Linked DNA regions of Tahibacter amnicola. The protein of the gene in region 1 binds, or shares a complex with, the protein of each later gene. Links are inferred from orthologs where the notes say so. Each region holds a gene or a part of one and is shown in the gene's direction. Other genes may lie near its edges.

The links.
Region 2: the proteins of secA (region 1) and secY are in contact, whole or in part, in a crystal structure (PDB 3DIN), measured with the Thermotoga maritima proteins. The link is inferred for Tahibacter amnicola from one-to-one orthologs. Residues at the interface, in WP_004082002.1 of Thermotoga maritima: Glu261, Ala262, Arg263, Lys300, Ala301, Arg302, Thr303, Ile304, Ile305, Leu323, Tyr324, Asp325, Pro326, Val329, Ser330, Tyr333, Ile336, Lys340, Phe345, Val349, Glu363, Phe364, Tyr374, Ser375, Gly376, Gly377, Glu393, Ile395, Thr482, Ser483; in WP_004081795.1 of Thermotoga maritima: Glu108, Gly109, Glu110, Glu111, Ala236, Glu237, Arg238, Arg239, Ile240, Thr241, Ile242, Gln243, Tyr244, Ala245, Arg246, Arg247, Val248, Thr249, Gly250, Arg251, Arg252, Val253, Tyr254, Gly256, Ala257, Ser258, Thr259, Tyr260, Leu261, Pro262.

The regions. Positions count from the first base shown.
Region 1 is NZ_CP104694.1:5,992,199-5,998,231, reverse strand. Bases 2,027-5,302 are described here. They hold secA (preprotein translocase subunit SecA), read left to right. Parts: upstream 2,027-2,378; coding sequence 2,379-5,102; downstream 5,103-5,302. Other genes in these bases: N4264_RS23680 (Nudix family hydrolase), read left to right, coding at 5,214-5,302; N4264_RS23690 (M23 family metallopeptidase), read left to right, coding at 2,027-2,131. Also shown: lpxC (UDP-3-O-acyl-N-acetylglucosamine deacetylase), read left to right, coding at 1-651; N4264_RS23695 (DciA family protein), read right to left, coding at 709-1,194; more of N4264_RS23690, read left to right, coding at 1,193-2,026; more of N4264_RS23680, read left to right, coding at 5,303-6,033. UniProt on the Escherichia coli protein: Required for protein export, interacts with the SecYEG preprotein conducting channel.
Region 2 is NZ_CP104694.1:5,591,635-5,596,811, reverse strand. What follows is about bases 2,229-5,177. They hold secY (preprotein translocase subunit SecY), read left to right. Parts: upstream 2,229-3,022; coding sequence 3,023-4,333; downstream 4,334-5,177. Other genes in these bases: rpsK (30S ribosomal protein S11), read left to right, coding at 4,846-5,177; rpsM (30S ribosomal protein S13), read left to right, coding at 4,471-4,827; rplO (50S ribosomal protein L15), read left to right, coding at 2,585-3,019; rpmD (50S ribosomal protein L30), read left to right, coding at 2,362-2,559; rpsE (30S ribosomal protein S5), read left to right, coding at 2,229-2,372. Also shown: rplE (50S ribosomal protein L5), read left to right, coding at 1-99; rpsN (30S ribosomal protein S14), read left to right, coding at 118-423; rpsH (30S ribosomal protein S8), read left to right, coding at 466-861; rplF (50S ribosomal protein L6), read left to right, coding at 873-1,400; rplR (50S ribosomal protein L18), read left to right, coding at 1,424-1,783; more of rpsE, read left to right, coding at 1,860-2,228. UniProt on the Escherichia coli protein: The central subunit of the protein translocation channel SecYEG. Consists of two halves formed by TMs 1-5 and 6-10.

The DNA.
Region 1 (6,033 bases):
ATCGACAACGCCTATGTCGATCTGTCGGCGTCGGAAGTGCCCATCATGGACGGCAGTGCCGGTCCGTTCGTCTTCCTGCTCCAGTCGGCAGGGATTGAAGAACAGTCCAAGGCCAAGCGGTTCATCCGCATCAAGAAGCCGGTCAAGGTCCAGGATGGCGACAAGTGGGCCCGCTTCGAGCCGTTCGACGGCTTCAAGGTCGGCTTCTCCATCGATTTCAACCATCCGATCTTCACCAAGAAGACGTCGGTCGCCGAGATCGACTTCTCGACCACCTCTTTTGTGAAGGAAGTCTCGCGTGCCCGTACCTTCGGGTTTATGCGCGACATCGAAATGTTGCGGGAACGGAACCTGGTTCTCGGTGGGTCGATGGACAACGCCATCGTCCTCGACGATTATCGGGTGCTCAACGAAGACGGTCTGCGCTACGAGGACGAATTCGTCAAACACAAGATCCTCGACGCGATCGGCGACCTGTATCTGCTCGGACACAGCCTTATTGGCGCGTTCTACGGCCACAAGTCGGGACACCAATTGAACAACCAGCTGCTTCGTACGCTGCTTGCCGATGTATCGGCGTGGGAGGAAGTCTGCTTCGACGATCCTGCCACAGCGCCGATTTCCTACGCCCACCCTGCCCAGGCGCTGTAGGAGTCACCTGCGGCGGCAGCCACGCCGCAGGGTTCTGGTACGTAAAGGAAACAAAAACTACTCGGCAAGGGATGCCATACGTAGAAATAGGGCCCGTAATTCCGGGTCTGCCAGTGTGACCGCCGCCTTGCTCAGATGCTCGGCAGTGGTGCGGGAAAGCGGCTTCCGCCTTGACGGTTCCGGGGGAACGGACGGCAAGGGTGCCACTTTGACGGTGAATGTCTTGAACGGCTTGCCCAGCGCTTTTTGCGCCTCGGCAAGGATGGGCGCCTGGTGAAGCCGAAGCTTCGCCGCCCACGTCGAGGTGTTCGCCAGAAAAACAACACGACCGGAACGGGCGTCGGCCAGGCAGCAATGCGGGCGGATGGCCGGGGGAAGTGTCAGGCGCAATCGAAGATCCAGCGCTTCCAGTGCTCGCGCGCGCTCGATGAGGGCAGCGACAGGGGACGTCTCCCCGATGGCTTTCAGGCCATCCGTGGAGCGTCGTGCGGAAGCGGGTTTTTTTGCTTGCATCACGGAAACCAGGCAGAACGAATTGGGCATGAACATCATAATCGTCGCGAAGCCGCACGCCGTACCGAAATCTATCGATCTCGGCTGCTGGCGGACCCGAATCAAGTGTGCCGCGGCACTCGGCACCGCCGCGATTGCCTGTGCCCTGCTCGGCGTGAGCGTGGCCTATACCATCGCCGGCCCGAAGAGCCGCGCCCTGGCAGAAGTGCAGGATCTGCGTGACGCCACGGCCACGCAGCTCAAGGAACTCGAGCAGGTCAAGATCAAGACGCAGCGCGATCTCGATGCGCTGGCGGTCAAGCTGGGCGAGCTGCAGGCCCACGCGACCCGGCTCAACGCCCTGGGCGAACGCCTTACCCGTGCCGGCAAGCTCGACGACGGAGAGTTCAATTTCGCCGAAGCGCCCAGCGTCGGTGGCCCGGAAGAAAACCTGCCGATCGGCCACGCCAGCGCACCCGCCCTGGAAGGCTCCATCGACGAACTGCGTGACCGCTTCTCGCGTCAGCAGGCCCAGCTGGAAGTCCTCGAAAACCTGTTGCTGGACCGCAAGGTCGAGTCGGATCTCCTGCCCAGCGGCATGCCGGTCGAATCCGGCTATATCTCCTCGTATTTTGGTGGCCGCCCCGACCCGTTCAGCGGCGCCAGTGCCTTCCATTCCGGTATCGACTTCGACGCCGCCGCCGGGGCGGACATCCACTCGGTCGCCGAGGGTGTAGTGAGCTGGTCCGGCCAGCGCCCGGGCTACGGCAATGTGGTCGAGGTCGACCACGGCAACGGCTACATGACGCGTTATGCCCACAATTCGCGCAATATCGCCGCAGTCGGCCAGCGCGTCCGCGTAGGCGACGTGATTGCCAAGGTCGGTTCGACGGGCCGGTCCACCGGTTCTCATGTGCATTTTGAAGTCTGGCTCAACGGTCGCGCGGTCAATCCCATCGCGTACGTGCGTAGCCAGCGCAAAGGTTGATCCACGTTCCGGCCGGGCCGTCGACAGACGGTCCGGTCTGGCCGCCGGCCGGTCGAGCCGCGGCCCATCCTGCCTCTGCCGTCCTGGCACGCGCGACGCCCCGGCCACTTGAATCGGCCCACCGGCGACCCACCATCCTTTTCCGAACACGGCTGGCGGCTTATCATCGTCGGTCTTCCCGAGCGTCCCGGCGGGGTCTCATGCGACCGCGCGGGTGCTTTCACCTTTTCTGAGCGACTGGATTTCCATGTTCAACCGTCTGATGACGAGCCTTTTCGGCAGCCGAAACGAACGCGTTCTGCGCCAGCTCAATAAGAACGTGGCGCAGATCAACGCGCTTGAGCCGGCGATGAAGGCCCTTTCCGATGCCGAGCTCAAGGGCAAGACCGACGAGTTCAAGAAGCGCTTGCAGGAAGGACAGACGCTCGACCAGCTCCTGCCGGAAGCCTTCGCCGTCTGCCGCGAGGCCTCGACCCGCGTGCTCGGCCTGCGCCACTACGACGTCCAGCTGATTGGCGGCATGGTGCTGCACTCCGGCCGCATCGCGGAAATGCGCACCGGCGAAGGCAAGACCCTGGTCGGTACGCTGGCGGTGTATCTCAATGCGCTGGACGGCAAGGGCGTCCACGTCGTCACGGTGAACGACTACCTCGCCAAGCGCGACTCGGGCTGGATGGGCAAGCTGTATACCTTCCTCGGCCTGAGCACCGGCGTGGTGTATCCGGGGATGCCCTACGAGGACAAGGCGGCTGCGTACCAGTGCGACATCACCTACGGCACGAACAATGAGTTCGGCTTCGACTACCTGCGCGACAACATGGCCACGTCGAAGGAGCAGCGCTACCAGCGCGGCCTCAACTACGCCATCGTCGACGAAGTCGACTCCATCCTGATCGACGAGGCCCGTACGCCGCTGATCATCTCCGGCCCGTCGGAGGAGTCGCCGCAGCTGTACGTGCGGATCAACCGCATCGTTCCCAAGCTGACGCGCCAGGAAAAGGAAGACGGCGAAGGCGACTACTGGGTTGACGAAAAGCAGAAGCAGGTGCACCTGTCGGAAGATGGCATGGAGCACGCCGAACAGCTGCTGCGCAAGGAAGGCATCGTCGGGGAAGACGAAGCCCTCTACGACTCCAAGCACCTGATCGTGGTGCACCACCTCAATGCCGCGCTGCGTGCCAACGCGCTGTACCAGCGCGATGTTGACTACATCGTGCGCGACGGCGAGGTGATCATCGTCGATGAGTTCACCGGGCGTACGCTGGCCGGCCGGCGCTGGTCCGATGGCCTGCACCAGGCGGTCGAAGCCAAGGAAGGCGTGCCGATCCAGCGCGAGAACCAGACGCTCGCCACGATTACCTTCCAGAACTACTTCCGCATGTACAAGAAGCTGTCCGGCATGACCGGCACGGCGGACACGGAAGCCTACGAATTCCAGCAGGTCTACGGCCTGGAGTGCGTCGTGATCCCGACGCACCGCCCGATGGTCCGCAAGGACTCCCCGGATCTGGTGTTCCTCAAGCAGGCGCCGAAGTGGCAGGCGATCGTCGAAGACATCCGCGAGTGCCAGAAGCGCAAGCAGCCGGTCCTGGTCGGTACGGCCTCGATCGAAGCGTCTGAATTCCTCTCCAAGATGCTGCAGAAGGAAGGCGTGCCGCACGAGGTGCTCAACGCCAAGCAGCACGAGCGCGAGGCGCACATCGTGGCCCAGGCCGGCCGTCCGGGCGCGGTGACGATTGCCACCAACATGGCCGGTCGCGGTACCGACATCGTTCTGGGCGGAAGCCTGGAAGCGGAGCTGGCGCTGCTGCCGGAAGACGCTCCGCAGGCCGAGCGCGATCGCGTGAAGGCCGAATGGAAAAAGCGTCACGACGAAGTGCTGGCCGCGGGCGGTCTGCACATCGTCGGCACGGAGCGGCACGAATCCCGCCGTATCGACAACCAGCTGCGTGGCCGCTCCGGTCGCCAGGGCGACCCGGGTTCCAGCCGCTTCTATCTGTCGCTGGAAGACAACCTCATGCGCATCTTCTCGCGCGACTGGGTCGCCAAGTGGATGCAGATCTTCGGCATGAAGGAGAACGACGCACTGGAAGATCGCATGGTCAGCCGGCAGATCGAGAAGGTGCAGCGCAAGGTCGAACAGCACAACTTCGACATCCGCAAGAACCTGCTCGAATTCGACGACGTCGCCAATGACCAGCGCAAGGTCATCTACGAACAGCGCAATGAGCTGCTCGACCAGGCGGATTTCGCCGAGACGGCCGTGCTGATCCGTCAGGACGTCTTCGACAGCCTCACACGCAGCTACGTGCCGGAGCACAGCGTCGACGAACAGTGGGACCTGGCCGGCCTGCAGAAAAAACTCACCGAAGACTTCGGCATCGAAATCGACATCAAGCGCTGGGTGGAGTCGCAGTCGGAAGTGGACGCCGACGGCATCGCCAAGTACGTGCGTGACGTGGTCGACCGCTTCTTCCGAGAGCGCGAGGCGATGATCGGTTCCGAGGTCATGCGTGCGCTCGAGAAGCACGTCATGCTCAATACGCTCGACAATTGCTGGAAGGAACACCTGGCCAGCATGGATTACCTGCGCCAGGGCATTCATCTGCGCGGGTACGCGCAGAAGCAGCCCAAGCAGGAATTCAAGCGCGAATCGTTCGAGCTGTTCCAGTCGATGCTCGAGCGCATCAAGCTGGAGACGACGACGCTGCTGGCGCGCGTGCGCATCCGCAGCGACGAGGAAATGCGCGCCGAGGAAGAGCGCCAGATGCGCATGGCCGCGCAGGCGCCGCTCAATTTCGCCCACGCGGAAACCTCCGGCTTCGCCAGCGAAGAGGAAGTGCTGGCTGCGACGGCCGCTGCGGCGACACCACCGGCCGAATTGACCGATGGCCCGAAGGTCGGCCGCAATGATCCGTGTCCCTGCGGGTCCGGCAAGAAATACAAGCAGTGCCACGGCCGGCTGGTCTGACGGTCGACCTGGCTTGAGTTCCCGGTTGCCCATGCCCCGCGCGGCGTCCGCCGCGCCGGGGCCGCGGTGCGATGGCGGCATTGGTGCCCGGCCGTCCCGGCGGGTCGTCTGATGACTGCACAGGATCCAGCGCTCACGATGACGACGCCGATGATTCATGTGGTCGCCGCCGCCCTGGTGGACGCCGAGGGGCGCGTGTTGCTGGCTCAGCGACCTGTCGGCAAGCACCTGGCTGGCTATTGGGAGTTTCCGGGCGGCAAGGTGGAGCCCGACGAGCCGCCCCTGCAGGCGCTCCGTCGCGAGATTCTCGAAGAGATCGGGGTGGAAATCGGAACGGCGGAATCCCTGATCCGCATCCCCTGGCATTACCCCGGAAAATCCATCCTGCTCGATGTCTACCGGGTCCGGGAATTCCACGGCGAACCCCGCTCCTGCGAGGGCCAGCCGCTGAAATGGGTACCGACGGCCGCGCTGGACATTCACGAGATGCCGCCCGCGGATCACCCGGTCATCAACGCCCTGCGCCTGCCGGATCGTTACTGGATCACCCCACAGCCGGCCGCGGACATCGAAGCGGCTGTCGCCCAGATCGACGCTGCGCTGGAGCGCGGCATCCGCCTGATCCAGCTTCGCGCCAAGGGCTATGATGAAAGCGCCCTGGCGGCGCTGGCCGAGGTCGCCCAGCGCCATGTGCGTGCGGCGGGGGGAAGGCTGTTGATCAACAGCCGCATCGATCTGGCCGAATCGCTGGGGCTCGATGGCGTCCACCTGACTTCGGCCCAGCTGAAATCCTGCAAGGAGCGACCGCTGCCGTCGCGCTTCCTGGTAGGCGCCTCGTGCCACGATACTGCCGAACTGACAGCGGCCCGGGAACTAGGCGTCGACTTCGCGGTGCTTGGACCGGTGCGATACACGCCCAGCCATCCGGATG
Region 2 (5,177 bases), 400 kb from region 1 along the record:
GCGATCCGCGGTATGGACATCTCCATCGCGACCACCGCCCGGTCCGACGAAGAAGCCCGCGCCCTGCTGGAAGGTTTCGCCTTCCCGTTCCGCAATTGATTCGCGAGGAATTCTGAAATGGCTAAGACCTGCATGGTGAATCGCGAAGTCAAGCGCGAGAAGCTGGCCAAGAAGCACAGCGCCAAGCGCGATGACCTGAAGAAGATCATCAGCAGCCCGACGGCTTCGTACGAAGAAAAGATGGAAGCATCCGCCAAGCTGCAGAAGCTTCCGCGTGACTCTTCGCCGTCGCGCCAGCGTAATCGTTGTGAACTGACCGGCCGCTCGCGTGGCGTCTACCGGAAGTTCGGCCTCGGTCGCAACAAACTGCGTGAAGCCACGATGCGTGGCGACGTACCGGGCCTTCGCAAGGCCAGCTGGTAAGAAACCAGCGGATATCGGTGCTAACTCCTAGGATTTATTGATATGAGCATGACTGATCCCATCGCCGACATGTTCACCCGCATTCGCAATGCCCAACTCACGGGCAAAGCGACGGTGCGCATGCCGTCCTCCAAAATCAAGCAGGCGCTCGCCAAGCTGCTGAAGGACGAAGGCTACATCCGCGATGCCCAGACCAACACGGTCGAAGGCAAGGCGGAACTCGAAATTGCACTCAAGTACTACGAAGGCAAGCCGGTCATCGAACGCCTGGAGCGCGTCTCGCGCTCGGGTCTGCGCGTGTACCGCGGCAAGGATGAACTTCCCAAGGTCCTCGGCGGCCTGGGTATCTCCATCGTCTCGACCTCGAGCGGCATCATGACCGACGCGCAGGCTCGCGCGAAGGGTCTGGGCGGCGAAGTCATCGGCCTGGTCGCCTAAGGAGATAACCAATGTCTCGCGTAGCAAAAATGCCAATCGCCCTTCCGAAGGGCGTCGAATGCCAGGTGGCCGCCGATGGCGTCACCGTCAAGGGCCCGAAGGGCACGTTGAAGTCCGTCGCGTTTCCCGGCGTCAATGTCGCCGTGGAAGGTGGTGAGCTCAAGTGCAGCGCTGCTGATGCGGCCAACACCAAGCTTGCCGGTACTGCGCGCGCCGTGATCAGCAACATGGTCAAGGGTGTCAGCGAAGGCTATCAGCGCAAGCTGGAACTGGTCGGCGTCGGTTATCGCGCCGCCATGCAGGGCAAGGACCTCAGCCTGACCCTCGGCTTCTCGCATCCGGTCGTGTTCAAGGCGCCGGAAGGTGTCACGCTGGAAACCCCCAGCCAGACCGAAATCCTGATCAAGGGCGCTGACAAGCAGGTCGTCGGCCAGGCTGCCGCCAAGATCCGTGGTTTCCGTCCGCCGGAACCCTACAAGGGCAAGGGCGTGCGTTACTCGGGCGAGAAGATCACCTTGAAGGAAGCCAAGAAGGCCTAATCTAGGCGCTTCAGCTTCGGAGAATGACGATGGACAAGAACGTTTCCCGCCTGCGCCGTGCCAAATCCACGCGCGCGCACATCCGCAAGCTCGCGGTTGCGCGTCTCACCGTGCACCGTACCGGCCAGCACATCTACGCCCAGGTCATCGCGCCGTCGGGCGACAAGGTGATTGCTGCGGCTTCCACCCTGCAGGAATCGGTAGCTGCCGGTCTGAAGGGCACGAAGAACAAGGCCGCTGCAGCCGCTGTCGGCAAGGCGATTGCCGAGCGTGCGAAGGCTGCCGGTATCGAAGCGGTTGCTTTTGACCGTTCCGGCTTCAAGTATCACGGCCGCATTCAGGCGCTCGCCGAGGCGGCGCGTGAGGCTGGCCTGAAGTTCTAATCAGTAAGCCAAACAACTCCAAGCGGCAATCAGCCGTAAGTAAAGTGCCCCGCACCGCGGGGCCCCAAGGTGCGAAATGTCCACTAACGAACGTGAAAATAGCGATGGCATGCTGGAGAAGCTGATCGCCGTGAACCGCGTGGCCAAGACGGTCAAGGGCGGTCGGCAGATGAGCTTCACCGCGTTGACTGTCGTCGGTGACGGCGATGGCAAGGTCGGCTTCGGTTATGGCAAGGCGCGCGAAGTGCCGGTTGCCATCCAGAAGGCCATGGAGCGCGCCCGTCGCAACATGACGTCGGTCAAGCTCAACGAAGGCACGCTGTGGCATGCCGTGAAGGCCAACCACGGCGCTGCCCGCGTCTTCATGCAGCCCGCCTCGGCTGGTACCGGCGTCATCGCCGGCGGCGCGATGCGCGCGGTGCTGGAAGTTGTCGGCGTGAAGAACGTGCTGGCGAAGGCCGTTGGTTCGCGCAACCCGATCAACCTGGTCCGCGCGACGATCAAGGGCCTGGTGGCGATGGCCTCGCCGGACCGCATTGCGGCCAAGCGTGGCAAGACCGTCGAAGAGGTGACTGGTCATGGCGAATAACACCACGAAGACCGTGCGCGTGCGCCTGGTCAAGGGACTGCGCGGCGTGCAGGCCCGTCATCGTCTCAGCGTCAAGGCGCTGGGCCTGAACAAGCTCAACGACGTGCGCGAGCTGAAAGACAGCCCGCAAGTGCGTGGACTGATCAACACGGTCTACTATCTCGTAGCCGTTGAAGATCAGGCCTGAGCCCACAAGGAATTCGGAGTACATCATGCGTCTCAATACGCTCAAGCCCGCTGACGGCGCCCGCAAGGATCGCGTTCGCGTCGGTCGCGGTATTGGTTCCGGTCTCGGCAAGACAGCCGGCCGTGGCCACAAGGGTCAGTACGCCCGTACTGGTAAGGGCAAGGTCAAGGCGGGCTTCGAAGGCGGCCAGATGCCGCTGCAGCGCCGTCTGCCGAAGGTCGGCTTCCGTTCCAAGAAAGCGCACGAAGTCAGCGAAGTGCTACTGTACAAGCTTGACGCTGTACAGGGCGATGTCATTGATTTCGCCGCGCTCCAGGCGGCCGGTCTGATCGAAGCCCGCGCTGAACGCGCCAAGATCGTGAAGAAGGGTGAGATCACGCGCGCGGTCAAGCTGAAGGGACTGGCGGTCACCGCCGGTGCCAAGGCCGCGATCGAGGCAGCTGGCGGCAGCGTGGAGTAATGCATGGCGGCTAACCAGGCCAATATGCTCGCCTCGCTCGGGAAGTTGACCGAGCTCAAGCAGCGCATCTTGTTTGTCGTAGGTGCGTTGATCGTTTATCGATTGGGCTCGTTCATTCCCGTGCCGGGCGTGAATCCCGAGCAGATGGCGCAGCTGATGAAGAATCAGGGCGGCATCATTGACATGTTCAACATGTTCTCGGGTGGTGCCCTTAGTCGCTTCTCGATCTTCGCGCTCAATGTCGTGCCGTACATCTCGGCATCGATCATCGTCCAGCTGTTTGCCACCGTTGTGCCGAGCCTCCAGGCCCTGCGCAAGGAAGGTGAGTCCGGTCGCCGGACTCTGACCAAGTACACTCGCATTGGCGCGGTGGTGCTTGCGGCGGTGCAGGCGTTCAGCGTCTCGATGGCCCTGTCCTCGCAGGCTGGCGTGGTCTACAACCCGGGTGCAGGGTTCATCTTTTGCTCCGTGGTCGGTTTGACTGCAGGCACGATGTTTCTGATGTGGCTCGGTGAGCAGATCACCGAGCGCGGCATTGGCAACGGCATTTCGCTCCTGATTTTCGCGGGTATTGTCGCGGGCTTGCCAGGGGCGGTGGTGCAGACGCTGAACATGGCGGTGGAAGGCCAGCTCAATCCGCTGATGGTGGTCACCATCGTCGCTATCGTGCTCTTCGTGACTGCTTTCGTGGTCTTTGTCGAGCGTGGCCAGCGTCGAATCACGGTGAACTACGCTCGTCGGATGGGCGGCGCCAAGGCCTACATGAACCAGAGTTCGCACCTGCCGTTGAAGCTCAACATGGCGGGCGTCATTCCGGCCATCTTCGCTTCGTCGCTGATCATGTTCCCGGCCACGGCCGCGACGTGGTTCAGCCAGTCCAACGACATGCGTTGGCTGCAGATTCTGACGACGGCGCTGACTCCGGGTGAGCCGGTGTACATGATTGTCTTCGCCGCGTTGATCATCATCTTCGCCTTCTTCTACACGGCGCTGGTGTTCAACTCGCAGGAAACGGCGGACAATCTGAAGAAGTCCGGCGCGCTGATTCCGGGTATCCGCCCGGGCAAGGCCACCGCAGACTACATCGATGACGTCCTGACCAAGCTGACCGGTGCCGGCGCGATCTATCTGGTCGCTGTCTGCCTGATTCCGGATATCCTGCGCAACGCCTGGAGTGTTCCCTTCTATTTCGGCGGAACCTCCCTGTTGATCGTGGTGGTCGTGGTGATGGATTTCACGGCCCAGGTCCAGGCCCACCTGGTATCGCACCAGTACGGCAGCTTGTTGAAGAAATCGAATCTGCGCGGCCGTTGAGCCGCGCAACCCCGGGCCGGATGGCCCGGGTTTGGGGTTACCTCCGGAGGTTCTCCGGGGCGGGATTTGGTATTTCCCGCAAACCAAGGTACAATTTTCAGTTCACTGCGCTTTAAGCCCGTTTCGGAGAGATTTACATGGCGCGCATTGCAGGTGTCAACCTGCCGGTCCACAAGCATGTGTGGGTCGGTTTGCAGAGCATTTATGGCATCGGCCGCTCGCGGTCGAAGAAGGTCTGCGAGGTCGCAGGCGTCAATCCGGCCAACAAAATCAAGGATCTCACCGAGGCGGAAGTTGAAAAGCTGCGCCATGAGATCGCCAAGTTCACCGTCGAAGGCGACCTGCGCCGCGAAGTCGGCATGAGCATCAAGCGCCTGATCGACCTCGGCTGCTATCGCGGCCTGCGTCATCGTCGCGGTCTGCCGGTGCGCGGCCAGCGTACCCGCACCAATGCACGTACCCGCAAGGGCCCGCGTCGCGCGATCAAGAAGTAATGGATCTGGACAGAAACCATGAATAAGCCGGCAGCTGCCAAGACCAAGAAGAAAGTCAAGCGCGTCGTTACCGACGGTATCGTTCACGTGCAGGCTTCCTTCAATAACACCGTCATCACGATTACCGACCGTCAAGGTAATGCCCTGTCCTGGGCCACCTCCGGCGGCGCCGGATTCCGCGGTTCGCGCAAGTCGACCCCGTTCGCTGCCCAGGTGGCGGCGGAGAAGGCCGGCCGTGCGGCGCTGGACTACGGTCTGAAGACCCTCGAAGTCCGCATCAAGGGCCCGGGCCCGGGCCGCGAGTCGGCCGTCCGCTCGCTCAACGCCCTTGGTTACAAGGTCACCAATAT